One region of the Endozoicomonas sp. ALC013 genome, then DNA from elsewhere that is predicted to be linked to it. Evidence: predicted binding sites of a transcription regulator. Region 1 holds the regulator's gene; each other region holds the start of a gene.
What was found. The regulator FNR, encoded in region 1, switches genes on or off when oxygen is low (the NO sensors DNR and NnrR bind a similar motif). The targets are predictions, from matches to a motif close to TTGATNTANATCAA.
Positions count from the first base shown of each region.

Region 2: a site for FNR is predicted at 1,409-1,422, ahead of ACO6V1_RS10300 (FeoA family protein). Genes of this name have one in related genera too.
Region 3: a site for FNR is predicted at 7,015-7,028, ahead of ACO6V1_RS16970 (DMSO/selenate family reductase complex A subunit). Genes of this name have one in related genera too.

Region 1 is NZ_JBLYNS010000030.1:8,042-17,880, reverse strand. Features, by position in the region: gene ACO6V1_RS08135 (hypothetical protein) at 1-204, opposite strand, end outside; gene ACO6V1_RS08130 (adenine phosphoribosyltransferase) at 340-897, opposite strand; gene fnr (fumarate/nitrate reduction transcriptional regulator Fnr) at 977-1,729, opposite strand; gene hemN (oxygen-independent coproporphyrinogen III oxidase) at 2,243-3,637, opposite strand; gene ACO6V1_RS08115 (hypothetical protein) at 4,068-4,520, shown strand; gene ACO6V1_RS08110 (sulfite exporter TauE/SafE family protein) at 4,571-5,281, opposite strand; gene ccoS (cbb3-type cytochrome oxidase assembly protein CcoS) at 5,268-5,444, opposite strand; gene ACO6V1_RS08100 (heavy metal translocating P-type ATPase) at 5,447-8,023, opposite strand; gene ACO6V1_RS08095 (FixH family protein) at 8,023-8,658, opposite strand; gene ccoG (cytochrome c oxidase accessory protein CcoG) at 8,662-9,839, opposite strand, start outside.
Region 2 is NZ_JBLYNS010000044.1:3,780-13,618, reverse strand. Features, by position in the region: gene ACO6V1_RS10305 (glyceraldehyde-3-phosphate dehydrogenase) at 1-1,281, shown strand, start outside; gene ACO6V1_RS10300 (FeoA family protein) at 1,663-1,896, shown strand; gene feoB (Fe(2+) transporter permease subunit FeoB) at 1,893-4,226, shown strand; gene ACO6V1_RS10290 (FeoC-like transcriptional regulator) at 4,303-4,560, shown strand; gene ACO6V1_RS10285 (hypothetical protein) at 4,822-5,193, shown strand; gene ACO6V1_RS10280 (hypothetical protein) at 5,207-5,725, opposite strand; gene ACO6V1_RS10275 (DUF2147 domain-containing protein) at 5,748-6,191, opposite strand; gene ACO6V1_RS10270 (GlxA family transcriptional regulator) at 6,238-7,263, opposite strand; gene ACO6V1_RS10265 (beta-ketoacyl synthase) at 7,445-9,289, shown strand; gene ACO6V1_RS10260 (hypothetical protein) at 9,408-9,839, shown strand, end outside.
Region 3 is NZ_JBLYNS010000105.1:399-10,237, reverse strand. Features, by position in the region: gene ACO6V1_RS17000 (hypothetical protein) at 1-167, opposite strand, end outside; gene ACO6V1_RS16995 (ROK family protein) at 442-1,659, opposite strand; gene nagA (N-acetylglucosamine-6-phosphate deacetylase) at 1,656-2,846, opposite strand; gene nagB (glucosamine-6-phosphate deaminase) at 2,848-3,648, opposite strand; gene ACO6V1_RS16980 (glucose PTS transporter subunit EIIB) at 3,886-4,335, shown strand; gene ptsP (phosphoenolpyruvate--protein phosphotransferase) at 4,332-6,896, shown strand; gene ACO6V1_RS16970 (DMSO/selenate family reductase complex A subunit) at 7,127-9,619, shown strand; partial or broken gene ACO6V1_RS16965 (DMSO/selenate family reductase complex B subunit) at 9,641-9,839, shown strand, end outside.

The DNA of each region.
Region 1 (9,839 bases):
GTCCCAGATATTGCGGTGCATGCGAGGAGAAATCTGATAGATACCGAGTGCCTGGTGATTGGCCTGTTTCAGATGAAAACCAAGCCCGGACTCTCTGGCTGCGGTACCAAGCAGCAGGTTCTCAGCAGTAGGGCTCCACATACCCAGATGCTTGAGTGCGGGGCGAACAACATAGTGCCTTAGTTCCTTGGCGCATATTCCCATTTGCAAAGTCCTTTTCCCGGGTAGATCCCGGTCTGTGCGTCCTGTAACTGCGGGAGGGGCTCTCAGATCCAGACATTAACCCTGGATCTAAGAGACATATCGTATCATCCCTGAAATTCTGAACTGAGGGTGGTTTTACTCACCGGCAAAATTGCACAGGGCATAGGTTGGAATGCCCGCCGCATTGAGTCTGTCAGCGCCCTTGAGGTCTGGCAGATTGATGATAGCTGCAGCTTCCAGTGTGCTGGCTCCTGCTTGTCGAATCAACTGATCCCCAGCCAGCAGTGTGCCTCCGGTGGCGATAAGGTCATCCACTAACAGAATTTTTTCACCGGCCTTAATGGTGTCTTCATGCATTTCCAGTACGGCTTTGCCATATTCAAGGTCATACTCGACACTGAGGGTTTTGCCTGGCAGTTTGCCTTTCTTGCGAAACAGTGCCAGCGGCTTGTTCATGATATAGGACAGTGTCGAGCCAAGCAGGAAACCGCGGGCATCAAGCGCGCCAATGCGATCAAAAGTCTGGTTCTCATAACGCTGAACCATGACATCCACGGCCTTACGCCAGGCTTCCGGGTTTTCAAACAGTGTGGTGATATCCCGAAACAGGATGCCTTCATGGGGCCAGTCCGCGATGGTTCTGATTTGCGTTCGCAGATATTCCTGAACGGATGAACATTCGTTTGTATGCATGGGAGGGAGCATGCCGCTGTCAGTCAATGGATAAAAAGGAAGAAGCCACCTCAAAGGGTAGCTTCTTTAGAGGATAAAGTCAGGCGTTGGTAGCAATCGGTTCCAGTGTTTTTCCCCCGGCCAGGGCACAGAGTTCAACCGAGTTGCGAATTTCGATTTCCTTGCCCACGGCGGAGATCAGGCCGTTTTTCTGGAATCGGGTAAATACACGACTAACCGTTTCTACCGCCAGACCCAGGTAGTTCCCCATCTCATTTCTCGACATGGACAGACGGAACGACTGGGAAGAAAAACCCCGGCGACGAAAACGGCTGGCCAGGTTAATCAGGAAGGTGGCAATACGTTCATCGGCGTTTTTCTTGGACAGCAGCATCATCATTTGCTGGTCTTCACGGATACGCTTGCTCATCAGGCGCATCAGATGTCGGCGCAATTCCGGGAATTGATCGGAAAGGGTTTCCAGTTGCTCAAAAGGAATCTCGCAGATCATGGTGGTTTCCATCGCCTGGGCCGACACCGGATAGGTATCCGTATCCATACCGCTCAGGCCAAGAATTTCGCTGGGCAGGTAAAATCCGGTGATTTGTTCCTCACCTTCATTGGTCGCTGTGTAGGTTTTGAGAGCCCCTGAGCGAACAGCAAAGACACTGGTAAAGGGGTCACCTTCCAGAAACAGGTGTTCGCCTTTTTTCAAAGGACGCCCACGCTTGATAATGTGATCCAGCTGATCGATATCCTTAATGCTCAGTGCCAGTGGCAGGCACAGTGAGCTGAGGCTGCAGTCTCTGCAGGCCACATGGCTCGGCTGTCGGACGTTGGGCTTTGACGTCATTGAGAGGCCTCAAAGTCGTATTTGGCGAAATTCGACACTGTTTATGGAAAACCAAGTGTATGAAAAGTGTTACCGGAGTGTAAATCAGGTATGTACGCAACCGGGCAGACCCAGGGTAGGGGTTTGGTGCTGCTTCAGCAATGCGTCATAAACTGCGGTGGTTCCGGTGAGCTCTCATCTGCCGTGTCATCTATCAAGCTCAGGGCTGACCCTGATCATGGTATGGTCATGGCTCCTGGTGGTTGTGTGTCTTTATCCCTGAAAATCAATCTGACATTGTCTTATGTCACAGGATTAAATTTTCGTTCGTGGTATTTAACGGACATGGCAGATTTTGCACTTATGTTTCAAGTAAATCAATGTGATAGTGGTGGCAAGTCGTCGTCAGTTTCAGTTTTTTTCTGATAAACCGGTGAGCTGCAGAGAGGTTTCGGTTCTGTGCGGGATGATCAGTCGTTGTCGGTACTGGCGGGAGAGGGGCTCCGGAGCCTGGTGATTGCTCCGGAGTGTTACTCAGATAACCTTTGAGAAGAGCGTCTTCTCTTTCATCTCCGGTTGATGGAGATAGTGGTCGAACTGCATACAGATGTTACGGATCAGCAGTGTTCCCTTTGGCAGTACTTCCAGCAAGCCATCGCTATTGAGACTGATCAGGCCGTCTGCCCTCATCGGCTCCAGCCTTGCCAGCTCATCCCGGAAGTAATCCCTGAATTGAATATCAAACCGCTGTTCAATATCGCTGAAGTTCAGTTTGAAGTGGCAGATCAGCTGGGTAATCACTGCCTGGCGGACTTTGTCATCAGCGGTCATCTTCAGGCCGCGAACCACTGGCAACTGCTGTTCATTGATCATTGCACAGTACCGGGCTTCATCGGTGCTGTTCTGGATATAAGTGTCGCCTACCTGGCTGATGGCAGACACGCCCATGCCGATCAGGTCGCAATGACCATGGGTGGTATAACCCTGGAAATTCCGGTGCAGCGTGCCTTCTTCCCGGGCAATGGCCAGTTCATCGTCTGGCAGGGCAAAGTGATCCATACCGATGTAGATGTAGCCCTGATCCAGCAGTTTTTCCGTGGCCTGATGCAGAATGTCCAGCTTCACTTCCGGCGCAGGCAGATCCTGCTCATTAATTCGGCGCTGTGGTTTGAAGCGGTGGGGCAGGTGGGCGTAGTTAAACAGGGATAGCCTGTCCGGGGCCATATCAGCCACACGATCGATGGTTTCCATAAAACTGTTGGTGGTCTGGAAAGGCAGGCCGTAAATCAGGTCCATGTGTACCGAGCGGAATGCCATGACCCTGGAAGCATCAAGAATGGATTGAATCATGCTTTCAGGTTGAACCCGGTTAACGGCTTGCTGAACTTTGGGGTTCAGGTCCTGAACGCCCATGCTGATTCGGTTGAAGCCAAGGTCCCTCAGGGTGCCCATCATGGGCCAGTCTACTTCCCTGGGATCCAGTTCAATGGAGTAGTCTGCGGTATCGCTTTGGGTCAGTTGGAAGTGCTGACGGATATGGCCCATCAGATCCCTCATCTGATCTCTGCTCAGAAAGGTCGGTGTGCCGCCGCCAAAGTGCAGTTGCTCGACCCGCTGTTCCTGACTGTAGAGTGCTGCCTGCATCTCTATTTCACGAAACAGGTATTCCAGATAACTATTGGCGCGCCCACGGTGTTTGGTGACAATTTTATTACAGGCGCAGTAATAACAGACATGGGAGCAGAACGGGATATGAAAGTAGAGTGACAGGGGATTGATGGCCCTGGCACTGGAGTGGGCATTGTGATGATATTTCTCAATATCAAAGCTGCCATCAAACTGCACCGCCGTGGGATAGGAGGTATAACGCGGGCCTGAGTGGTTGTATCGGTGAATCAGGTCTTTATCCCAAACTGGTGCGGTATTCATTATTGCTCTCGGTAATCTTCATGTCTTATTAGTCAGTGTGTTCGCCTTCTGGTCGGTCTTTTTGTGCCGGAAAGGGTAAGGCAAAAACAGTCGGTATTACGTCATGATGTTTTTGGCTAGTTTAGAAAGATTTTCAAGGTTGTTCTTTGATCGGTGTCAATAGGTATGAACCGAACTGGCATGCCTTAGTGGTTCGTCTTTAGGGCATGTGATGAGGATTGTGTCCAACGTGGCGTGAAGTTGTTGAGGTTGGCTATTGTATCTGCCATCTGGTTATTAATCGAGCAAATAATGCTTTGGCTGGCAGGGTTGTGCTGAAAAGGGTCTGATTGATAGTGATTGGTGGGTTCATTGAATGTGCTATTTTTGCTGCTAGATCATAAAAATTCACAAATATGTCCTGGTCACTGATCAGACAGGAGGAGTAATTATGGGTGCAGACATACATATGTATGCTGAATTCAGAAATAGTGTCGGGCAATGGGAAGAAATCCCGGGTTACGAACCTTTTTCAGATCGCAATCGTCATGTCTTTTCATTTTTTTCCGAGGGTTTTGTCAGAAGCGATTATGACTGGGGCTCCTGGCATGTTACTCCGTATCCCATTATTGAGGAGGCTCGGGGGCTGCCCGGAGATGTCAGTCTTTCCATCAAGGCCAAGTCTGATGAATGGGGAACGGGTGGATCTGGCCACTCCTGGCTGTCTGTTGATGAATTGGTTTCTTACGACTACAACAAGCCTTTAAGAGAAAGGGGCGTTGATGTTCCCGAAGAGTTTGTCAAGCTTACGATCAGGGAATCGTTGGGGGAAAAGTATTTTTTGGAGTTGGCTGAGTTGCAGAAGCAAAAAGCGGAGCGCCTCGTCTTTTGGTTTGATTTCTGATTCAAAACTTTAAGAGCCTCCTAGGAGGCAGAACTTTTTTTTTCCTTTTATCACATATGGTGATGGTGCAGCATGGACATCAACCACCTCTGGTGTGCGCCGGGCATAGACCACAAGCCAAAAAGGATAATCAGCAACCCCGCCAGGTTGCGGGTGATACTGGCTTGGATAATGCCGCTGAGCTGTCTTGAGAACGCACCAAGCAGGAACACTGAGGGTATGGTGCCTATACCAAATGAGGCCATTAACAGCGCACCCTGTACCGGTTTTCCCTGAGTGGCGCTCCAGGCCAGGGTGCTGTAGACCAGGCCGCAGGGTAACCACCCCCAGAGCATGCCAATGGCGAGGGCATTGGGAAAGTTTTTGATGGGCAGCAGTGCTTTGGCCTTGGGCTGGATATGTTGCCAGAGCTTATGTCCGATCTTTTCCAGATGTGTCAGACCACGCCACCAACCGGTCAGATAAAGCCCCATGGCGATCAGCATAATGGCCGCAAAATAGCGCAGTCCCATCTTTACTTCCGGGCTGATACCGCCCAGGTACCAGCCAATGCTGGCCAGAAGGAGACCAGCGATGGCGTAGCTGGTAATTCGTCCGAGATGATAGGTCAGCATCAGCCAGAAGATCTGTGCACGGGACTTGCCTGCCAGGGAGAGGCTGAGGGCGGAAGTAATGCCGCCACACATGCCGATACAGTGGGCGCTGCCCAGTATGCCCAGGGTTAATGCGGAAAGTAAGGTGGGGACTTCATTTATGGTCATGTGAATCAGCTTTTGGTATCTGTTGAGGCTCATCAAAAAGAATGCTGTGGGCTGGCCCTTCAAGGTCGTCAAACTGACCGTCGTCTACTGCCCAGAAAAAGAGTTTGATCGCTACAGCGATCAGGATCAGGGCCAGAGGGATCAGAATAATCAGGCTTTCCATGGTCAGGCAGCTCCTCTGGGTTCAAGGTGGGCGTAAACTTCTTCTGACTCGGTCGGTGCTTTGGGCAGTTTTCCCGGGCGGTTCAGTCGCAGGGCGTTGGCCACCACGATCAGTGAGCTGAGCGCCATGCCGGTAGCGGCCATCCATGGGGCAATCATGCCTGCTGCGGCCAGGGGCAGGGCGGCAAGGTTGTAGCCAAGGGACCATGCCAGGTTTTGCCGGATAATTTTCCGGGTTCTTATGGTCAGGTTAAAGGCATCGGCCAGTCGCTCAAGGTTGCCGGAAATCAATACTGCATCTGCACTGGTGCGCGCCAGGTCTGAGGCGTTGCCCATGGCCATGGAGATATCCGCCCCCGCCAGAACAGGAACATCATTGATGCCATCACCAACCATCAAGACTTTGTGGCCCTGACTCTGCAGCGTCTGGATATAGCGCAGCTTGTCATCCGGGCTGCTTTCAGACTTCCATTGCCGTATACCCAGGGATTCAGCGGTTGCCGCCACCACCGGCTCGGCATCACCACTGAGCAGGGTTACGGTTTTGCCCATCTGTTGCAGCCGTTGGATTGTGTGGGCGGCCTCAGGGCGCAGGCTGTCGGTAATCCTGAACCAGCAGAGCGGTTGCCAGAGTTTCTGGTCAGTACTTTCTGACATCAGCAACCACTGTCCATCCTGTTCTGGCGTTGCCACATGGCCGGATGGACAGGCAAAGTCGGGTCGTCCGATGCGGTAAAGGCGGTTGCCAATGGTGCCTTCTATCCCCTGGCCAAGATGGTTTTTCACCTCGTGAGCCTGCTCATGCAGTGACTCAACGGTGTAGAAAAAGGCTCTGGCGATAGGGTGTTCAGAGTGTGCTTCCAGGGCTGCTGCCCGCTGAAGCAACGCTTCTTTTGAACTGTTGCCGTTATCAAGAGAAACCACCTGGCTTAACGACAGTTCCCCTTTGGTTAAGGTGCCGGTTTTATCAAAGATCACATGGTCGATGGTTTTCAGGCCTTCCAGAACATGACCACGGGTCACCAGCAGGCCAAGGCGGTGCAGATAGCCGGTAGCCGCAGTCAGGGCGGCAGGGGTGGCCAGGGACAGGGCGCATGGGCAGGTCACCACCAGAACCGACAGGGTAATCCAGAACGCGTCTTGTGGCGCAATGCCGGACCAGCCCCAGTACACACAAATGGCCACCAGCAAAACACAGGCAACAAACCAGCCGGCCACCTTATCGGCAATTTTCGCGATGGCGGGCTTATCCTGCTGTGCCCGTTGCAGCAGCTGGATAATGCCGGCTACCCGGGTCTCTTCGCCTACTTTGCTTACCTTAAGCTCAATGGGATGGTCCACATTGATACTGCTGCACAGCAGTGTGTCACCACGCTGCTTTTCGATGGGCAGGTACTCTCCGGTCAACATGGCTTCATTCACGCTGGTGGAGCCACTGATCAGAATGCCATCTGCGGGAATGGCATCGCCGGGAAGAATTCTAACCTTGTCGTCTGGTTGCAGATCGGCCACCGGGACGCGCTGATAGTGACCGTTGACTTCTTTCAGGCAGCTGGGCGGCAGCAGATTGGTCAGCGCCCGTGCAGCCCTGGCGGTTGCATGGCGGGCACGAAGCTCAAGGTAGCGACCGGTCAGCAGGAAGAAGGTAAACATGGAAACGGAGTCGTAGTAGACTTCGCCAGAGCCCTCAGCGGTGGAATAAATAGAGCCTTCAGCGATGGAATAAATAGAGCCATCAGCAAGGAAATAAACGGAGAAGGTTGCCCACAGGCTGGCCAGATAAGCGCCACCAATGGCAATGGATACCGGAACATCCATGCCGAGATGCCGTATTTTGATATCCCGCCAGGCCGCCTTGAAGAAGGGCGCAGCAGAGTACAACACCACAGGCGTGGCAATCACGGCGCTGAAGATCCGGATCAGGTCCCGGTAAATGTCCGGCATATCGTCACTGATGGCACCGGAATAGAGGGCGATGGCATACATCATCACCTGCATGGCACCAATACCGGCAATGGCAAGCCGTCGTATAAAGGTGCGGTTTTCGTTTTTCAGCAGGGCTTCCTGCTGGTCGGCACGCCAGGGGAACGCCTTGTAACCGATTTTGTGAATTTCCAGCAGAATGGTACTTAAGGGGATTTCGCTGTTATCCCAGGTGATCTGTGCCTCATGGGTGCTGAGGTTGACACTGGCCCGGGAAACACCCGTCAATGATTCCAGATGGTTTTCCAATAACCAGATACAGGCGGCGCAGGTGATGCCGTCTATCAACAGACTGGCAGTGAGGTGGTTATCCTGGCTTTGGGAAGCCGGGCCTGCGGGTCTGACAAAATCCTTTTGCACCTCTGCACGGTCATAGATCTGCAGTTCTTCCTGAAGTCGCTGATTCAGGTCAGTGACCTGGTTGGCGCTTTCGGTACGGTGCCGGTAATAATTCTCCAGACCGCCGGCCACGATGGCCTCGGTCACTGCCTTGCAGCCCGGGCAACACATGGGCTGCAGTGTGCCTTCAACGTCTGCAAAAAATACCACCGGCTGGCTGACCGGCAGTGTGCAATGAAAGCAACGGGTATCGGTCATCAGGCATCCGGGTTTTTCAGGGTAGTTGGGGTTCCCGGTGAGACGACGGCCTCCAGGGTGATCTTCCAGCCGGTCTCATAGCCCACTTCCGGAATCAGCTCATCCAGGGTTTCCAGTTGCAGGTAGTAACGACCGGTAACCAGGGCGTCCAGCTGGCCAACATACATTGGGTTTTGCCCGGGTTGTGCCGGGTTAGAATCTGCGGCTGATTTGGCGCTGATGCCAAAGGAGCGGTTCAGCACAATGGTTCTGTCTTTGTCTTTAAATACCGGAGAAAGAAAGCTGAGTTTTAGCTGCCCGGGCCACACCTCCGGATTTCCCTGCATCGTCACCCGGACTTCGCCGATCAATTCATCAATGGTCAGTGTACCGGCAACGGCCAGGCTTCGGGCATTTTCAATCCGGGTCATGTCCTGGTTGATGGTTTTGCCGTTTTTGTAATAGTCATCAATCACCACGCTGTCCTGATGGGTAAAGGCGGTGTAGACCTGAAAGCCGCCCCAGGCAAAGGTGACCAGCAAAATAACCACGATGTACCAGGCCCAGGGTTCCCGGTACCAGGGGGTAAAAGGTTCCCTGTTGGTGGCAGGCTGGCCTCCTGCCGGGTTATCTCTGCTGGTTGCTGATTGCGTCATGCTTCAGGGCTTCCTCTCTGGTCCGGGCACCATAAATCGGCTTTCAGCGGTAATTGCTTCCAGTCCGGGCTGGCTGGAACTGATGCTGAAGCGAATCGGCCGGGTGCTGGGGGCTCCATCAATTAACGGCGCGATAACCCTGATGATTTCCTGCTGCACACTGCCCGGCTCTGCCACAATGGCGGTTCTGCCCGCTATTTTCAGATTCTCGATACCAGCCACCTGTATTTTGATGAGATGAGGTTGCTGGTCTTTGTTAGCGACTTTCAGTGTGTAGATATTTTCTACCTGGTCATCATTTATGACCCGGAAAAGGACATTTCTATCCCTGAGTACTTCCAGCTCCAGCGGAATTCGATGGCCAAGGCTGAACATAAACAGGCAGATCATAATGAACAGTGCTGAACTATACCCGATCAGGCGGGGACGAAGCCAGTGGGTCTTCTGGCCGGCAAGTTCGTTATCGGTGGTGTAGCGAATCAGGCCTTTGTCGTAGCCCATTTTGTCCATGATGGTGTCGCAGGCATCGATACAGGCGGCACAGCCTATACACTGATATTGCAGCCCATCACGGATGTCGATACCCGTAGGGCAGACTTGTACGCAGACACTGCAGTCCACACAGTCCCCCAGCCCCATGGTTTTGTGATCAGCGCTTTTCTTGCGTGGGCCACGCTGCTCACCGCGATGCTTGTCGTAAGCTACCACCAGGGTATCGTTATCGAACATGACGCTCTGGAAACGGGCGTACGGGCACATGTGAATACAAACCTGCTCCCGCAGGTAACCCGCATTGCCATAGGTTGCCAGGGTGAAGAAGCCGAGCCAGAAAATACCCCAGGGGGCAACATCGAAGGCGGCGATGTCCAACACCAGTTGCCGGATGGGAATGAAGTAACCGACAAAGGTGAGCGCCGTAGCAAAAGCGATACTCACCCAGAGTAAGTGTTTGGCACTCTTGCGCAGAAATTTCCCGCCGGACATGGGCTCTTTGTCCATCTTCATCCTGCGGTTGCGCTCACCTTCCGTGATGCGTTCTGCCCACATAAATACCCAGGTGAAGACGCTCTGGGGGCAGGTGTAGCCGCACCAGATTCGTCCGGCAAACACCGTCAGTGCAAACAGGCCAAAGGCGCAGATAATCAGTAGCCAGGACAGCAGGATAAAGTCCTGGGGCCAGT
Region 2 (9,839 bases), on a different contig from region 1:
GCGCACAAGTTTGTTCGACAGATTGAGGACAATGGTCTCTCTGTCCGTGAGACTTACCCTGTGCTGGAAATTCTGGCAGGCCTTGATCTGGGGCCATCCCGTATTGATATTGGCAAGCTGGCGGTTGGCTACCGGGCGGAAGCAGCAGGCCTGTCACTGGAAGAGTACGTTACCGGTCAAGTAGCGTCAGTGACTAATGGCCATAAACAGACCCTGGGCCCGGGTCAGGATGTCGTATTGTATGGCTTTGGCCGGATTGGCCGTTTGATGGCCAGAATCCTCATTGAGCGCGCGGGCAGTGGCTCTGGTATTAACCTGAGGGCCGTGGTTGTCAGGCCCGGCGGTGCAGGCAATGATCTTCAGAAGCGGGCAAGCCTGTTGCGTCGCGACTCGGTTCATGGCTCTTTCCAGGGCACTATATCTGTTGATGAAGAGAATAAGGTTATCTATGCCAACGGTGTGGCCATTCAGGTCATTTATTCCAGCAGCCCGGATTCCATCGATTACACCCGGTATGGCATTAACAATGCCGTGATTGTCGACAACACCGGTAAATGGCGTGATAAAGAGGGATTGAGCCTGCATTTGCAATCAAAGGGAGTATCCAGGGTCCTGCTGACAGCACCGGGAAAAGGGGATATCAAGAATATTGTTTATGGGGTAAATCATAACGATATTGAGCCGGAAGATCAGATTCTTTCCGCCGCCTCCTGTACCACTAACGCGATCACACCGGTGCTGAAGGCCATTAATGATGAGTTTGGTGTTGAACACGGTCATGTAGAGACGGTTCACTCTTACACCAATGACCAGAATCTGATTGATAATTACCACAAGGGTGAGCGTCGTGGACGCAGCGCTGCACTGAATATGGTCATTACCGAAACCGGGGCAGCGAAAGCCGTTGCCAAGGCGTTGCCTGAACTTGAAGGTAAGTTGACGGGGAATGCTATTCGGGTGCCGACCCCGAATGTTTCCCTGGCCATCCTTAACCTGTCCCTGGACAAGGCCACCACCGTTGAAGAGCTTAATCGCTTTATCAGGGAGACCTCACTGTATTCCAGCCTTCAGAAACAGGTGGATTACGTCACCTCTGTTGAAGCAGTTTCCAGTGATTTTGTGGGTAGCCGTCGAGCTGGCGTTGTGGATGGGCAAGCCACTATTGTTGACGGCAAACGCTGTGTGCTTTATGTCTGGTATGACAATGAGTTCGGTTACAGCTGTCAGGTCAACCGGATACTTCAGTTTATGTCTGGTGCGATGTACCCGTCGGTTCCATAAAACACTCGTTTGTCAGTAGTGATGAACACTTCACAGAGTGACTGATTAGTGGTTCGGCTAATCAGTCACTCTGTAGATCCTGCCTTTTTCATATCTTATCCCGATTTACCATTACGACCTGCGAACATTGATATGGGTCAACAATGAGTGAGATTGGTCGTCCTCTAAATTGTAACCATTCTCATTTGCGTATATATTCAGATCAATTGACATTTTGTCAGGCAGCAACCATTCCACACTAAAACCCCGACAAAAAAACAGGTTCTGGCCCTGGCAGATGATTTAGGTGCAAATATCTGGGTCATTTTTGCGAGTTATTACCTGCTTTGCAGAAAAAACGCGTACAAAACTGACTTTATGATGCCTGTGGAGAAGATGTACATGAAGGTGACATTGGGTGAACTGAAAACCGGTGAATGTGGCCGGGTAACCGCTTTTGCGGATGCTGGCAGTGCTTACCGGCGGAAATTGCTGGCAATGGGCCTGACGCCCGGAACCCGGTTCACGGTTTGTCGTGTTGCGCCATTGGGGGACCCAATCCAGTTGGAAGTCAGGGGCTTCCAATTATCGATTCGAAAGGATGAAGCCGCTGTTGTAGAGGTTTCCAGAACATGAAAAAACACGTTGTTGCAATTGTCGGAAATCCTAACTGTGGTAAGACAACGCTGTTTAACGCGCTGACCGGTGCCCGGCAGCGGGTTGGCAACTGGCCAGGCGTTACTGTGGAAAAACGCAGTGGTTTTTATACCTTTGCTGATAACGCCATAGAGGTCGTTGATCTGCCCGGAACCTACTGTCTTGATGTGGTTGACAGCGACGTTTCTCTTGATGAGAAGGTGGCGCGGGATTATATCCTGAAGCGTGAAGCTGATTTAATTATCAATATTCTTGATGCTTCAAATATCGAAAGAAATTTGTACCTGACCACTCAACTGCTGGATATGGGTGCTCCGGTCATCGTTGTGCTCAATATGATGGACGTTGCCAGGGAAAAGGGCATGGACATTGATATTGACAAGCTGGCTGAGGAACTCGGCTGTCCGGTGCTGCCCCTGGTTGCCAGCAAGTCAGGCAATATCAAAGCCTTTTTACAAAATATTAATGATTTTCTGAATAATGGTATCTCCGTAGCCCCACCATTGAACCTTGGTGAACAGCTGGAACAGGCCATTGCCGTTATTGAATCGACCCTTGAAGCGTCTGTGAATCTTGATAGTCCGCTGTCCCGACGCTGGTATGCCCTGAAGTTACTGGAAGGTGACACTGTGCCTCTGCCGGAACTGACCTGGCAGGTGGTCAATGAGGCTACCCGGCAGCGTCATATCATTGAGGCTGCCCTTGAGGAAGATCTGGATATTATTCTGGCCAGTCGACGTTACGATGTGGTTGGTCAGCTTATGGAGTCAGTGATTCGTGAGCGGGGCGTGGTCAGTCACCGGCTGAGCGAATCCATTGATCGTGTGGTACTGAACCGGGTGCTTGGGTTCCCCATTTTCCTGGGTGTCATGTATCTGATGTTCATGTTCACCATTAACTTCGGCAGTGCCTTTATCGACTTTTTCGATATCTTTACCGGGACTCTGCTGGTGGACGGTCTGGGCCACTGGCTGAACTCGGTTGGTGCTCCCGCCTGGGCAGTGACGTTACTGGCGGACGGTGTGGGTGGTGGTATCCAGACTGTATCGACATTTATCCCGGTGATTGCTTTCCTGTTTCTGTTTCTTTCCATACTGGAAGACTCGGGATACATGGCCAGGGCTGCTTTTGTCATTGACCGGCTCATGCGCTTTCTGGGGCTTCCGGGCAAAGCTTTTGTTCCCATGCTGGTGGGCTTTGGCTGCAACGTGCCTGCGATTATGGCAGCACGGACACTGGACAATGAAAAGGACCGGCTGTTGACCATCTCCATGGCTCCGTTTATGTCCTGCGGTGCCCGATTGCCGGTGTACGCACTGTTTGCCGCTGCCTTTTTCCCGGAGTCCGGCCAGAATGTGGTGTTTATTTTGTATCTGGTGGGTATCCTGGCAGCAATATTTACCGGGTTGATTCTCAAGCAGAGCATCCTTAGTGGCGACAGTTCGCCATTTATTATGGAGTTGCCCAATTACCATTTGCCATCGGTGACTCAGGTCATGTTACGCACTTGGGATCGTCTCAAGGCTTTTATCCTGCGTGCAGGCAAAGCGATTGTGATGGTGGTGGTCGTGCTGAACACCCTGAATGCTATTGGTACCGATGGCTCTTTCGGTCACCAGAACACTCAGAACTCCCTGCTCAGCAAGATTGGCCAAACCATTACCCCGATATTTTCCCCCATGGGCATGACGGAAGAAAACTGGCCAGCGGCTGTGGGACTGTTTACAGGTATTCTGGCGAAAGAAGCCGTTGTGGGTACGCTTGACTCAATGTACGGTGCTATTGCCGCGTCTGAAAACGCTGACACCGAGGGTGAAACGACGTTTGACCTGTTGGCAGGATTGCAGGAAGCCGTTGCCACTATTCCAGCCAATCTGAGTGGTTTAAGTGGCACACTGGCAGATCCTCTGGGTGTCGAAGTGGGCGATCTGACCGATCTGGATGCGGTTGCTGAAGAGCAGGCAGTCAAGGTCAGCACCTTCTCTGTTATGGCAGGCCTGTTCCCCAGTCATGCTGCAGTCATTGCCTACTTATTGATGATCCTTCTTTATACTCCCTGCGTAGCAGCATTGGGTGCTATTTACCGGGAAACCACCCTGGGCTGGACGCTGTTCATTTCCGGATGGACTTTCTTCCTTGGCTATGCGGTTGCCACTATTTATTACCAGTTGTCCCTGGTATCTGTGCAGCCTGGCGAAACGCTACTTTGGGTGGTATCGATCATGCTGATGATGTTTATTGTGGTTACCTTGATGAAACGCATGGGAGCCTCAGTACTGCAAGGGCGGATGGATGTCAGCCCGCAATGACATCGTAAACGCAAAGCGTGGCCAAAAGCACCCTCAGTGCTTTTGGCCATTAACCGGAACCTGACAGGCGCTGACCATGCTGATCAAAATCCGCGATTATTTGAAACTGCAGAAAGTGTGCTCTCTGGCTGACCTCAGTGTGAAATTCAATACCACACCTGAGGCCATGAGAGGGATGCTCTCACACTGGCTAAGGAAAGGTCAGTTGAGCTGTGAACAGCCGGGTTGCTTTGTGGCCTGCAAAAAGGGGTGTGTTTCCTGTGACCCTGCCGAGTTGGAGATCTATCGCTGGCAGGGGAAGTCTCAACATATTCCATTGAGTCTCATCGGCTGACGGACTTTCACAGCATATTTGCTGTTCTGCATAAAAAACCTCTTTACCCCTGAGCTCCTTTACCATTACATCATCATGATATAGCTGGCGTTTTTTACATAACGCTTGCCTGCTTCTTTGCCATTTTAATAGTCAAACAGATGTTTAATTATTATTACCCGGTAACATGATGGAACTTTCGAAACAAACGATAGTCCAAATAACAAAATCCACAGATTTTTCAGTTTTCTGAAAAGTTTCTTATGGAGTAGGAAATAGACTATGAATATTGACGCTATACACGGAGCTCCCCCTGGGAATCAATTAGTTCCACCTGTTGTAAAGACCGGGCATGTATTTGGAATGACAGTTGCTGAGGAGGTTGGAGTCTCCCTTGAATTAGAAAATATAGATGAGGGTGAGCTTGATTCTATTCTTTTTGAAGGATCTGTGAAATCAGATACTGCTGATGAAGGTTTTGTTATGGTGGCAGGAAAAGGTACGCTTCTGACGCTGCGGGATAAAAACCCTAAAGTGTTTGCTGGATTATACAGTGCCACCCCCGTTCCTGAACCATCAGAGAGTGTCTTTTCAAGAGTATGTACCCTTGTAACTGATTTTATTTCTGCCTATCTGAACACAGGCAAAGATTAATTGATTAAGTCCTTTAAGATGAAGCTGGCTGAACTTGATAAAGAAAAACAGGTGTCTGGTAAAGATCGTTGGCCTTAAGCGTCTTTACCGGCACTCTGCCTGATAAACTGAAGGTGTGGGTAAGTAACCAGCAACCAGGTGGCATTTGAGGAATCAATTCTCTTTCAACACGTTCCATCGCTCCGGGATACAAATAGCAAACAACAAGGCCGACGTTACCAGGGGCTGCCTGGAAGAAATCCGCTCTTATAACATCGATCCCGTACCTTGCCTCAGTAAACAGGGCTGGAACCGGAGAACGTTCCCAGGCCTCAATTTTTTTGTCAGGGTATTTTTCTCTTAAAATGGGAATCAGGTGTCCCCAGCCACAACCAAGTTCCATAACATGACCGGACACGTCATCTGGAAGGATATCTCTGATCGCCGCCCTGACTTTTCGCGAGGTGGGAGTAGGGCCAATGCCCAGGCGCAGGGTCCAGAAGAGAACAGAGCCGGTGATCAGACCGGCTGCCACCAGAAACGCGGTGGTCATTATTAATGAGTTCAATTATGCGTTAATCTTCAACACGTTCCCAGGTTTGCGAACGGCCAATCAGCGCGAACCCGATATAACCACGGACTTCCAGTTTACTGCCATCTTCCAGCACTTTCATGTTAGCGCTGTAGACTTTCCCGGATTCAGGATCGACGATTTTTCCATCATCATATTTGCTGCCTTGCTTTTTCATGCCCCAGAGTATGGTCATGCCCTGAACTTTCTGATCCTTGAGCTCGCCCTGGCACTGGTCACAAATGCTGTCCTGTTTGGCAGGGTCAAGAATCTGTGTCACTTTGCCAGACAGTTTGCCATTCTCCTCGAAGATTGTGACATAACTTTTTGCTTTACCCGTGCTGTCATCAATGGTTTTCCATAGCCCCAGGGGCGAAGCCGCCAGGCTGAACGAGGACAGGCAGAGGGACAACAATCCAGCGCCCAGGGCGCGTTTTCTCGGGAACATGCGAGGGAGTCTCCAAAACCCCGGAATTTTCCGGCGTTTATTGTAATCATTCCATTGTGGTGTCATTCAGGTAGAACAGTTTGCCCCGGACACTTCTGCGAAATTCAGAAGGCGTGAGCTGGTAGCGACGTTTGAACAATCTGGAAAAATAATCAGCGTCGGCATATCCCACCTGCAGGGCAATTTCGGCAATGCCCAGGTTGGTATTCTTTAATAGATCGCTGGCCTGATCAAGCCTGATTTTGCGGACATACTCCATTGGCGGGGAACCGGTGGCCTGTTGAAAGCGACGATTCAGTGTCCGGGCATTCAAGCCCGACAGTCTGCCAAGGGCAGCCAGAGAGATTTCACTGGCGAAGTGATGGTGGATAAAGTCCTGCAGGGAGACGATCACTTCATCCTGGTGGGTTGTGGCATGATCTTCAGCAAAATAAGTGTCTTTGAAGGGCTTTCTGATTTCATGGGAAAACTGCTGTTCAACCTTTTGGGCGATGGACTCGCCAAACGCTACGCCAATCATGTGCACCATCAGGTCAGCGACCGAATTGACACTGCCAGCGCAATAAATACGACCTGCCCGGGTGATCAGGTGATTGGGTTTGAACTCAATATCCGGGAAAAAACGTTGCAGTTTTTCCATGTAAAACCAGTGGGTTGTGGCTGGTTTTTGATCCAGAAGCCCGGTTTCTGCCATAAACGCCACCCCGGTACCAGCTGCGGCAAATACGGCACCGGCATCGTGTTGGTGTTTTAACCATGCAATGATTTCCGGGTGTTTCCTGACCACCGGAATCGGGTTGCGCCAGAGCGCAGGAACCAGAATCAGATCACCATAGCCACTCTGTTTAAAGGTTCTGTCCGGTGTCAGTCTCAGGCCGCCAGTGGTGGTGATGGGGGCGGGCGTACTGGCACAGAAATGAACTTCAATACTTTTTTTATTGGCTGACAGTCGGGTGTAGGTCATTGCCGCTTCCAGCATCTCAAGGGGTAATGTCACACTGGTACTGATCATATGCTCCACCATAGGGATCAGTACCCGGTTTAACTGGATTGGGGGGGATTGTTGGAACATTGGCGTAAAACTGCTCAGTGATGTGTCTTTTTTGTCCGTATTCGTGTCTTTTTCATCCAGTTAAGTTTATCACGAAATCATTAAACTAGTGCCAACTTCATTTAATTCTTAATTTGCATTCATAACAACCTGATCGCTACTCAGAGTGGCGCATCATTCAGTTGTTATACAGGAGTGTGGTTTGTCCAGATTACCCGTTATTGTTGCTCAAGGTGGGGTCAGCCCAGCTGGAAGAACCTCTGGTTTTCATGGCTACCGTCGTTTGGTGCTGGAATGCCTGAGTGACCGGTCGCAGCACGAAACCCTTGCTGCGCTTCGCACGCTGAGAAATCTGCCACAAGACAGCAGTCGGGAAGATATTCTGTCGGGAACATTGATTCGCCGGCTGGAAAACAACCTGTTTAATCCGCAAGCCATTCCTTTTCATCAGGCCATTCAGGCGGAGTCCGGATCGGAAATTATTCTGAAGGGCCGTCGTTTACCCAATCCACTGCCGGATGGCTGGCAGTTAGAAAAACTGGAAGATGGCCAGATCAAGGTGAAAATCGAAGTCGGCCAGCCGTTAATGATTCCTTCCATCCGTGAATCACTGGTCAATGCCGCGGGTCAGCTGCCCAGCGGGTTTGCCCCGGAAAAGCTGTACCAGTCCCGGAACCACCCCAGGTCACTGACAATGACGGTGTTCGGTGCATCCGATGCGATTTATTCTTCCGGTATGGACTGGCCTGCGGTCAAGCAGAAGCTAAGCCCTGAACAGGTTGCGGTCTATTCCGGCAGTGCCATGAGCCAGCTGGATTTTAACGGCAATGGCGGTTTGCTTCAGTCCCGTTTGCTGGGAAAGCGGGTCACTTCCAAACAGTGTCCACTGGGTTTTGCCGAGATGTCGGCGGATTTTATCAATGCCTATATCCTTGGTTCTCTGGGTGGCACGGGTACCAGTATGGGAGCCTGTGCTACCATGCTTTACAATCTGGAGCAGGCTGCTGCTGACATTCGCAGTGGCCGTCGTCGTCTGGTGATTGTGGGCAACAGTGAAGCGCCAATTACCCCGGAAGTCATGGAAGGTTATTCCACTATGGGGGCTTTGACCACGGATGCAGCACTGCGGAAACTCGATGGTCTGTCGGATTCTGACCATCCGGACTGGCGCAGAGCCTGTCGCCCATTTGCCGACAATGCCGGTTTCACCATTGCCGAATCCAGCCAGTTTCTGGTGTTGATGGATGACGAACTGGCCCTTGAGTGTGGCGCACAGATCCTGGGATCGGTGGCGGATGTCTTTATTAATGCGGATGGTTTCAAGAAGTCTATTTCTGCCCCGGGAGCCGGTAATCATTTGACCGTGGCCCGGGCTGCCGCCCTGGGCAGGGCCATTGCTGGCGAAGACGCCCTTCGTTACCGGAGTTTTGTTCAGGCCCATGGCACAGGAACGCCACAGAACCGGGTGACCGAGTCACAGATTCTCAGTGAAACCGCAAAAGTGTTTGGTATGGAAAGCTGGCCGGTGGCTGCGGTTAAAAGTTACCTTGGTCATTCCATCGGCGCAGCGGGTGGTGATCAGATTATGGCGACACTCGGCGTCTGGAAGCATGGATTTATTCCCGGTATCAGAACGATCAATGGCCTGGCTGAAGACGTTTATTCGGAAAAACTCAATATTCTGCTGAATCACCTGGAAACCGGGGCTGATCAGATGGATCTTGCCCTGATTAATGCCAAGGGTTTTGGTGGCAACAATGCCACAGCCCTGCTGCTCAGCCCGGAAATAACCCGAAAAATGCTGAAAGCCCGCCATGGCGATAAGGCCATGACGCAGTGGCAACAGAAAAATGAGACAGTCACCCAGCAGCAGGATGACTATGAACAGCGCTGCCAGAGCGGTGAAGCAAACCCCATTTATCAGTTTGGTGAGGGTGTGCTGGACGGTTCTGACCTGACGTTTACGGAAAAACAGGTAAATGTTCCGGGCTATGGAAAGGCGCTAGATCTGGAGATGGAAAACCCGTTCTGGCAGTTTAATCGATAACATCCTGGGGGCTGCCCTCAGTGATTCGCTCATTTCTGTGAAGTTGCGAGACAACGCAATCTATTCGTTTTAAAGTGCTTGCAAACCTATCAATTCAGTGGCGTACAGGTGAGCCATTATGTTTAAGCACTTATTACTGATTTTGCTGATGTCCGGGTTCGTGATCACCCGGGCCTCAGGTGAATCTTTACCGGGCAGATTTAACGTTGAGCAACCACAGTCAACGGTAGTGACGCTCTACAGTGATAAAGCCCTGGTCAGCCAGAGGTTCGATACCCGACCCGATGGGCTGGGCAGTCTGAAGATTGTCGGTCTGCCGATCAACCGGCTTGATGGCAGTCTTAATCTTGAATACGTCGATGGTGATACTGTTTACCGGCCTGATGACGTTTTCTGGCATCAGGGCGGCCTGGGTCGCGATAATTACTACCGGAATCTGCTTGGCAAAAACGTTGAACTGTTTGGTGGCGGCCTCAACGTTGCCATTCAGGGAAAACTGGTCAGCTACCAGCAGGGAATCGGGCTGGTGGAAGGCAACAATGGCCGTCAG
Region 3 (9,839 bases), on a different contig from region 1:
TAGCCATTTCGATTGCTATAAACCAGCATTAATACAATTGCTTTATCGAGTCCTGCAATGGAGACTTTGTGAGGGTCAAGTGAGGCACCTGAATTTGATGTTGAAGAGTTGGTTTGTTCCTGCGGCGATGTAACTGCCGCTGATGAAGCGCCTTGTATAGGTTGCATTGCAATATCCTCCGTTAGTTTATGACAACAACCTACTAAATAAGTTCGATTATTTGAAAATGGAATTGCTGAATGATCCAAATTAACGACAGATGTTTAATTATGGAAGCCCAAAGCCCAAAGCCCTAGGCCTCACGGCTTCGCTGGGGCCCTCATGGCCAACGACTGTTCCTTTCGATGCACTGACTGCTGGCTTTAACAGCCAGCTTTTTTCCTGATAGCATCGCAAAATCGAGCCTGGCTCACAGTAACAATATCTCCCTTCCCCGCTTTCTTACTGGATAAGTTTCAATAGCAGCCCCTCTTCCAGAAGCGCCCTTCTTACCAGGGTAAACCCGCCATACCATGGGCTGTCATAAAGCGTTGAGTAAACGACGCTGGTTTCAAGGTTTTCATTGATTGAAACCGTCTGCGTTTTCAGACAATGTTTGATCACCGGGTGGATAATCGTGGCGGCGGCACAGATCTCACCGGCAAGCACCACCGTGTCCGGTCGCAGCAGGTTGACACTCATGGCTATTGCCCTGCCAAGGTTACCGGCGGCTTCTTTCAGTAGATCATTTGCCAGCTGATCGCCCTCGTTCGCGGCATGACAGATTGCCAGGATATCCGCCTTTTTTGTCTGGCTCTTATTTAACAGACTGGGAACACCCGACGCCAGCAGCTTATGACAGCGCTTTTCTATGGCCGGATTACAGACCAGGGTTTCCAGGCAGCCAAAGTTACCGCAGTAACACCGTTCTCCCAGCGGATCGATCTGAATATGGCCAATCTCGCCAACGGCCAGGGTGCTGCCTTCATAGAGCTTATCGTCCAGAATCATACCGGCTCCCACCCCGTTATGGACGCTGACAAAGAGGCTGTTTCTAAATCCACGGCTGACACCAAAGTGGTGCTCGGCCAGCGCCATGGACGAAATAAAGTTGTTGATAAAGCAGGGAATCCCCAATGCGTCAGACACCTGCTCTGCCAAAGGGAGATTGCTGACCGAAAGGTGGGGCATGAAAGTAATAATCCCTTTGGCTGAATTGACCAGCCCGGGCGTTGTGATGCCAACACCGGCCAGACAACGAATATACTTCTTATGGGTTTTGAGGAATTTTCTCAGTGAGGCAATCAGCTGTTTGGTAAATTCAACCTGATTCAAAGGCTGAATTGGCTCTGAGTACTCAGCCAGCAGCTTGCCTGACAGGTCACACAACCCCAGGTGGAGTTTGGTTCTGCCTGCCCTTGCCGCAAGAATCTGGATCTGGCCCTGCCGGGGAGCCAGCGATGTGGCCCGACGCCCCCGTTCAGAGGTCTGCTGTTCCTGTTCAACAATCAGGCCTGCTTCCATCAGTTGTCGGGTGATACGGGTCACGCTACCGGCAGCCAGACGACATTGTCTGGCTATCTGGATTCTCGAGATGGAGCCATGATCAACAATCGCTTGGTAAACAGCAGAAATGTTCCGCTCTTTTACAAAGTCCAGATTAGCAATTACTGTCGTCATTTTTGTAGTTTCAGCTCACCACCGCTCACCGTACCCTGCAGGGTAAAGTTGTCATCGAAAATGGCAAGGTTGGCAAACTGCCCAACCGCAATGCTGCCCATCTGACTTTCAATATGAATGGCTTTTGCTGCATTGACGGTAGCCATGCGAATCACTGCCTGAGGCTCAATCCCTGCCCGAATGCTATTGGCGACCGCAGCAATCATGGTGAGTGCGGAGCCTGCCAGGGTGCCATCTGCATTGGAGCACTTGCCATCCTGGTGATAGATGGTTTGTCCGGCGAAGACAAAGGTGGCCATATCCGTACCGGTCGGCGTGGTTGCATCGGTCACCAGCACCAGACGGTCCTGCATCAGACGATGGGCGATGCGCAGGTTTTCCCAGGACAGGTGAAGACCGTCAGCAATGATACCGGCACCCATAGCATGGCTGTCAAAGACGGCACCTACCACACCAGGCTCGCGGCTGCCCAGGGGGCTCATGGCGTTATGCAGATGAGTGGCAAAGGTTGCCCCCGCCTGTTCTGCCGCTTTAGCCTGTGCACAGGTGGCATTGGTGTGGCCGATGGACACAACAATGCCCGCTTTACTCAGCGTTTCAATGGTGCCTTCAGGGCAGACTTCCGGTGCCAGTGTCACCATGGCAATGACGTCTGCATTGTCACAGAAAAAATCGATCATTGCGCAGGAGGGCGCACGTATGACGTCCGGATCATGAATGCCTTTGCGCTGAGGGTTCAGATAAGGGCCTTCCAGATGGACGCCGGGTACACGATCCGGATGCCTGGCCATGTATTCACGGGTGACCTTGACCGCTTGTCGCATATCCTCATCACTGCTGGTAATCAGCGTAGGCAGAAATGCCGTACAACCTGAGCGGAGGTTGTTCTTGTGCATGATATCCAGCGTATCGATGGCGATATCACTGTGAAAAAGAACACCACCACAGCCGTTTAATTGCAGGTCGATAAAACCAGGGCTTAACGTAAGACCGCCGATGTCTACTTTTTTCAGGCTATCAGCACCCTGATGACCACCGGCAATATCCTCCGCCTTGCCAATGGCCGAAATTCGGCCATTCTCTATAATGATGGTATCAAACGACGACTGTTCCGGGTCACCGGTTAACGGTTTGAAATTAACCAGCGCGTAACTCTTTTCCGGGCTGATGACCAGATCCGCAGACATATCAAAAGTCCCTGATGTTTTCAGACTCAATATCCTGGAAGTAGCGCAGAGTGCGAACTTTCAGATCCAGGGTGGCAGGGTCATCACAGATCATCGTCGCTTTTGGATGAAGCTGCAGGGCTGAGATTGTCCACATATGGTTGACTGATCCTTCAACCGTGGCCTGAACCGCACGGGATTTATCAGAACCCGTGGCCAGAATCATCAGCTCACGGGAGTCCAGAACCGTTCCGACACCCACGGTAAGTGCCAGTTTTGGTACCTGGCTGATGTCCTGATCAAAGAAGCGCGCGTTGGCTTCACGGGTTTCCGTGGTCAGCGTCTTCAGGCGGGTACGGGAGGATAGTGAAGAACCGGGTTCATTAAATGCGATGTGCCCATCGTGTCCGACACCACCCATAAACAGCTCAATACCGCCACAATGTTTAATCGCTGTTTCATAACGCAGGCATTCAGCTTCCAGATTTTCTGCGTTACCGTCCAGAAAGTTAATGTTTGCTGCCGGGATATCCATATGATCAAAGAAGTGGCGGTGCATGAACATTCGGTAACATTCCGGGTGATCGGCAGGCAGGCCAACGTATTCGTCCATGTTGAAGGTAACAACATGGGCAAAGCTGACTTCTCCTTCCCTGTGCAGACGAACCAGTTCCTGATATGTCGGGATGGGTGTGCCGCCGGTTGGCAGGCCGAGAACAAAGGGGCGTTCAGGGGTCGGATTAAATGCCTTGATCCGGCTGACAATGTATCGAGCAGCCCAACGACCAACGGCTGGCTTGTTTTTCAGAGGTATAAAGCGCATGTCGTGAACTCCAGGCTTCTCTAACCTGCTCAGGGGGTGTTGTCATAGCTTATTTATTTTTTAATGAAAAATAAAGGCGGTTGGCAATGTGCTCAACGGGTAGAAAATGTCTTTAAGTAATGATCTGAGTCAATGTATTTGCTTTTTTATTTTTCTTGGAAAAATAAATCAGTAAAATTCCGCGCCACACTGAACGAGACATACTCTCACTGTAAAGAATTAAATGGTTGATCAATCATGAACATTTTTGGTTACTTGCAGAAACTCGGTAAGGCGCTGATGCAGCCCTTTGCCGGTAAGGTAAAGAAAAGTGCGGCTACTGGAGATCTGAGTGCTACCCAGTCGCGTCAGACTCAGCAAGTAGCGGCGGCTGTTTCTACGGAGACAGTGAAAAAAAAAGTGGAAGTAAAAGATACTGCTCTGTTCGCCCGTCAGTGCCTGAAAGTGCTGGGTGGCCACCAGAACGTGACTCAGATTGATGCCTGTGTCACACGCCTGCGTCTGACGCTGAAAGATACGGCCAGCGTCAGTGATGACCGTATTAAGGCGCTGGGGGCAGCGGCGGTGGTTCGTGTGGGTGACAAGAACCTGCAAATCGTCGTCGGTCCCCAGGCTGAAATAATTGCTGATGAAATGAAAAAGATCCCGGTGACGGATGATCTTGCCAATGTTGAGGTTTCTGCATGACGCTCTCCCATCAAGATGTCAAAAAAGAGGGCAAACCTTGCCAACTGTCACTGGTTGCGCCTCTGTCCGGAATGCTGTTATCCATCGAGGAATCCACTGACCCGGTATTTGCTGGTCGACTGATCGGTGACGGTATTGTGATCAACCCAACGGACTCTGTGGTACTGGCACCGTGCGCCGGTACCATCAGCCAGCTCCATGACGCCAGACATGCCGTGGCGATCAAGACAGATTCCGGTGTGGAAGTGTTGATCCATGTGGGCATCGATACGGTTGTTCTGCGTGGTGAAGGCTTTGAGACCAACGTTAAAATAGGCGACAAAGTGTCTGTTGGTCAGCAGCTGTTGTCGTTTGATCCCGAGTTTGTCGGAGCCAGGGCGGCCAGCCTGCAGACCGCGATTATGATCACCACCGGGGAAACCGGTGTGGTGGTAAATCCCCGTACCGAAGTAACAGCGGGGCAGGATACCGTATTTGCCATTGGGGCTGAGCCTGAAAAGGAGATGTCCACCGAGAGCAAATACAGCCGCCAGGACAGCATTACCCTGACAGACGATTTTGTGTTGATGAACCCATTGGGTCTTCATGCCCGCCCTTCTGCCACTCTGATTCAGATTATCAAAGGCTTCAATTCTGATGTGATGATTCTGAACAAAGACACTGGCAAAGAGTGCAAGGCCAACAGTCTGACTGCTCTGATGGGGCTGCAGACGGTGCTGGGTTCTAACCTGCAAATCACCGTCACCGGCCCTGATGCCAAAGAAGCGATGGCAGCCATTCTGGATGGTTTCCGCAGTGGTTTGGGTGAAGCCGTGGCCGACGTGCTGCCGGGCGCTGATGAAGCCATGGAAGAAGAAGCGCCACTGCTTGGACCGGTAGAAGGCTCCGATGGTCGTTTACCCGGCGTTAAAGCGGCACCGGGTATGGCCATTGGCAAGCTGCACCATCTGGTTCATGAACTGCCCAGCTACCCGGAAGAGGGTGTTGGTGTCAGCGATGAACTGGGTCAGCTTGGCTACGGTATCCAAAAAGCCCGGGAGTCCCTGCAGCAGCTGGTGACTAAAATGGAAGCGGATCATGTAGGTGGTCATGCAGAAGTATTTGTTGCCCATCAGCAGTTACTGGACGACCCGGCGATCAGTGATCGTGCCCGTGAACTGATTGAAGCAGGCAAGAGCGCCATGTGGGCATGGCACCGAAGTTTTCTGGCCGAAGCGGATGAAATGCGCAAGCTGGATAACCCGCTGCTGGCGGCCCGGGCCATCGATGTAGAAGACGTTGGTCTTCGGGTTCTGCGTTACCTGATGGGCGTTGAAGGCGGCACCGATCAGCTGCCGGAAAACACCATTCTCTGTCTGGAAGACATTACGCCTTCTGAAGTGGTGACTCTCGATCGCCAGCGCGTGATTGGTATCGTGACCCTGCACGGCGGCGCGACTTCCCATGCGGCGATTCTGGCCGGTTCCCTGGGTATTCCTTACCTGGTCAACGTACCGGGCAGTGTTCGTCAGTATGAGAACGGTACCGATGTTATCCTGAACACCAACAAGGGTTACATGCTGGTTAATCCTACTCAGGAAGAGATCGACAGAACCGTTGCCCGCCAGGAACGTGCGGCGGCGGAACATGCTGCGGCGCTGCAAGTGGCGGACCAGCCTGCGGTGACTCTGGATGGCCATCATGTTGAGATCGCTGCCAATATCGCCAACCAGGACGATGCGGAAAAAGCGGTCAAAATGGGTGCTGAAGCGGTAGGTCTGCTGCGTTCCGAGTTCCTCTATATGGAACGTGCAACCGAACCCACCATGGATGAGCAGATAAAAGCCTACGAAGGTATTCTGGACGCTATGGGTAAAGACCGCCCGGTCATTATCCGTACTCTGGACGTCGGTGGTGACAAGCCTCTGGCTTATCTGCCCCTGCCAAGAGAGGAGAACCCGTTTCTGGGTGAACGTGGCGTGCGTATCGGTATTAACCGTCCGACCATGCTGCGCAAGCAGGTTCGTGCGATCCTGAAGGCGGCTCATGCCGGTCATGCCCGTATCATGTTCCCGATGATCAGCTCCCTGGATGAATTCCGTGCCGTGAAAAAACTGGTGCTGGAAGAGCAGGAAACGACAGGCGTCACCGTTGAAGTGGGTATTATGATTGAGGTGCCGTCCGCTGCGCTGCTGGCCGATCATTTTGCTAAAGAAGTGGACTTCTTCTCCATCGGTACCAATGACCTGACCCAGTACACCCTGGCTGTTGACCGTGGTCATCCAAAACTGGCGGCACGGGTCGATGGTCTTCACCCGGCAGTATTGCGCCTGATCGATATGACGGTGAAAGCAGCCAACAAAGAAGGCAAGTGGACGGGTATCTGTGGCAGCCTGGCCAGTGACCCGAATGCGGTGCCTATCCTGGTCGGCCTGGGCGTTCAGGAACTGTCCATCAGTGTCCCGGCAATCCCGGTGGTTAAGGCCCGTGTTCGCAGTCTGAACTATAAGCACTGCCAGAGCCTGGCCCGTGAAGCGCTGACTCTGGATTCAGTAGAAGACGTAAGAAGTTTGACTGCCTGATCGCAGACGATCGTCTTTCTGAAAGCCCCCTGGTTTTGGCCATGGGGCTTTTTTATTGCTGTCTGAAATATGTAGTTTTCCTGAGTTAGTACGTAGTTGTACTTTAAATCACATGGTCTTGATTCAGGTCATCTGCCGGTTAATTACTGTCCAATTATAATGCCCACCATTTGGTTGGCGGCACTTTTTGTTCACACCTTTATGTCTGCAGGGAAAGCAGAATCTGATAATTGTCTGAGCAATCTGTGATCACGACCAGTATTTATGATGGGGTGGCGATATCAATGAAAGAAATTGTGGATAAAGTGCTTGCTTCCACGGTGAAGCGAAGAACGTTTATGAAGTGGGGAACCGCTGCGGGCGGTGCGGCAGTCGTTGCTGCGCGCACACTACCTGTGAAAGCTTCTGCGACAGAGGCCAAACCTGCGGTTGAAGAGATCAAGTCAGTGTGGTCTGCCTGTACGGTCAACTGCGGCTCCCGCTGTGCACTGCGTCATCAGGTAAAAGACGGTGTGATCATCCATACCGAAACCGATAACACCGGTGACGATATCTATGGTGACCACCAGGTTCGGGCCTGTCTCCGTGGTCGTTCCTTCCGCAAGCGCGTCTACAACCCTGACCGTCTGAAATACCCAATGAAGCGTGTCGGTAAGCGTGGTGAAGGTCGATTTGAGCGCATCAGCTGGGATGAAGCGTTTGACACCATCGCTGATAACCTGAAGCGCATCAAAAAAGAGTATGGCAATGAAGCCATCTATCTCAACTATTGTACTGGTACGCTGGGAGGCACGGTTTCCAAATCCTGGCCACCAGCCGCCACACCGATCGCCCGTCTGATGAACTGCTGGGGCGGTTATCTTAACCACTATGGTGATTACAGTACGGCCCAGATTGCCGTGAGTTTACCGTATTTGTACGGCGGCAGCTGGGTAGATAATAACTGTACGTCAGATGTTGTGAATACCAGGCTGGTGGTCAATTTTGGCAACAACCCGGCGGAAACCCGGATGAGTGGCGGCGGTATTGTTTATCATCTGACCGAAGCCCGGCAACGCAGTAATGCACGTATGATCACCTTTGATCCGCGCATGACCGATACGGTCCTGGGTGCCAATGATGAGTGGGTTCCTCTGCGACCGGGTACCGATGCCGCAATGGTAGCCGGTATGGCGTGGGTGATGATTAGCGAAAACCTGGTGGATAATGAATTCCTGGGCAAGTACACCATCGGCTACGATGAAAACTCACTGCCTGCCAGCGCACCGAAAGGCGCTTCCTGGAAATCCTATATTCTGGGCAAAGGCGATGATGGTGTTGAAAAGACCCCGCAATGGGCGGCAAAAATAACCGGTGTCCCGGCAGACACCATCATCCGTCTGGCCCGTGAAATTGCCATGACCAAACCCTGCAATATTATGCAGGGCTGGGGACTTCAACGCACCGCCAATGGTGAGCAGGCCAGTCGGGCTATCTGTATGCTGGCGGTAATGACCGGTAATGTGGGTATTCCCGGTGGTGGTACTGGTGCCCGTGAAAGCAGCTACTCCATGCCCTTTGCGGTCTTTCCGACACTGACCAACCCGGTATCAACGTCCATTCCCATGTTCCTCTGGACGGATGCCATTTACCGTCATGATGAAATGACCGCGTTGACTGCGGGTATTCGTGGTGCAGAAAAGTTGACTCAGCCCATCAAATTTATCTGGAACTATGCCGGTAACTGCATCATCAACCAGCATGCGGACACCAATCGCACCCATGACATTCTCCAGGATGACAGCCAGTGTGAAATGATTGTGGTGATCGACAACCACATGACGCCCAGTGCACGCTATGCGGATATTCTGCTGCCCGATTTGACCGCGGCTGAACAACCGGATTTCGCCCCTAACGGGTACTGCGGAAATATGGGTTACACCATTTTCTGTGATACTGCGGTTGAGCCGTTGTATGAATGCCGTTCTGTCTATGACATGTGTACCGGAATTGCCAAACGTCTTGGGGTAGAAGCACAGTTCACCGAAGGTCGGGACCAGGAAGCCTGGCTGCGTCATATTTATGCAGAATCCCGGAAAATGAACCCGACACTGGTGGATTTGGACTTTGAGACTTTCCGTGAGCAGGGCATTGTCAAGCAGAAGAATCCCGGTGAACCTCATGTTCAATTCCGTGAGTTCCGGGAAAACCCCGAAAAGCATCCACTGGATACACCCTCCGGTAAAATTGAGATTTATTCAGAACGCCTGGCGAATATTGCCTCCAGCTGGACGCTGGGGGACAGCGATATTATTCGGGCACTGCCTGAATACGTTTCTTCCTGGGAAGGGCATGAGGCAGACCACGCTGAACAGTATCCGCTGCAAATGTTTGGTTTCCACTTTAAAGCCCGTACTCACTCCACTTATGGCAACGTCGATGTGCTGCGGGAAACCAACCGGCAGGAAGTGTGGATCAACCCGGTTGATGCTCACAAGCGCAAGATAAAAGACGGTGACATGCTGAAGGTCTGGAATGACCGTGGCGAGATCCGTGTTGCTGCGAAAGTGACTGAGCGCATTATGCCCGGCGTGGTCGCCATGGGGCAGGGCAGCTGGTACGCACCAGACCGCAGTGGCGTGGACCGGGGCGCGTGTATGAATACGCTGACCACCCAGCGCCCATCGCCACTGGCCAAGGGCAATCCCCAGCACAGCAACCTGGTTAACATTGCCAGGGCATAACAGGACAGGAATTAAAGTTCGATGAAACAACCCTCAATAAAACAACTGGGATTTTACGTCGACACGGCCAAGTGTACGGGCTGCAAAACCTGTCAACTGTCGTGCAAAGATGAGAATGACCTGAAAGTTGGCGTGAACTGGCGCCGGGTTTATGAATACGGCGGTGGTAGCTGGCTTCAGAACGAAGACGGCACCTATGCCCAGGACGTGTTTGCCTACT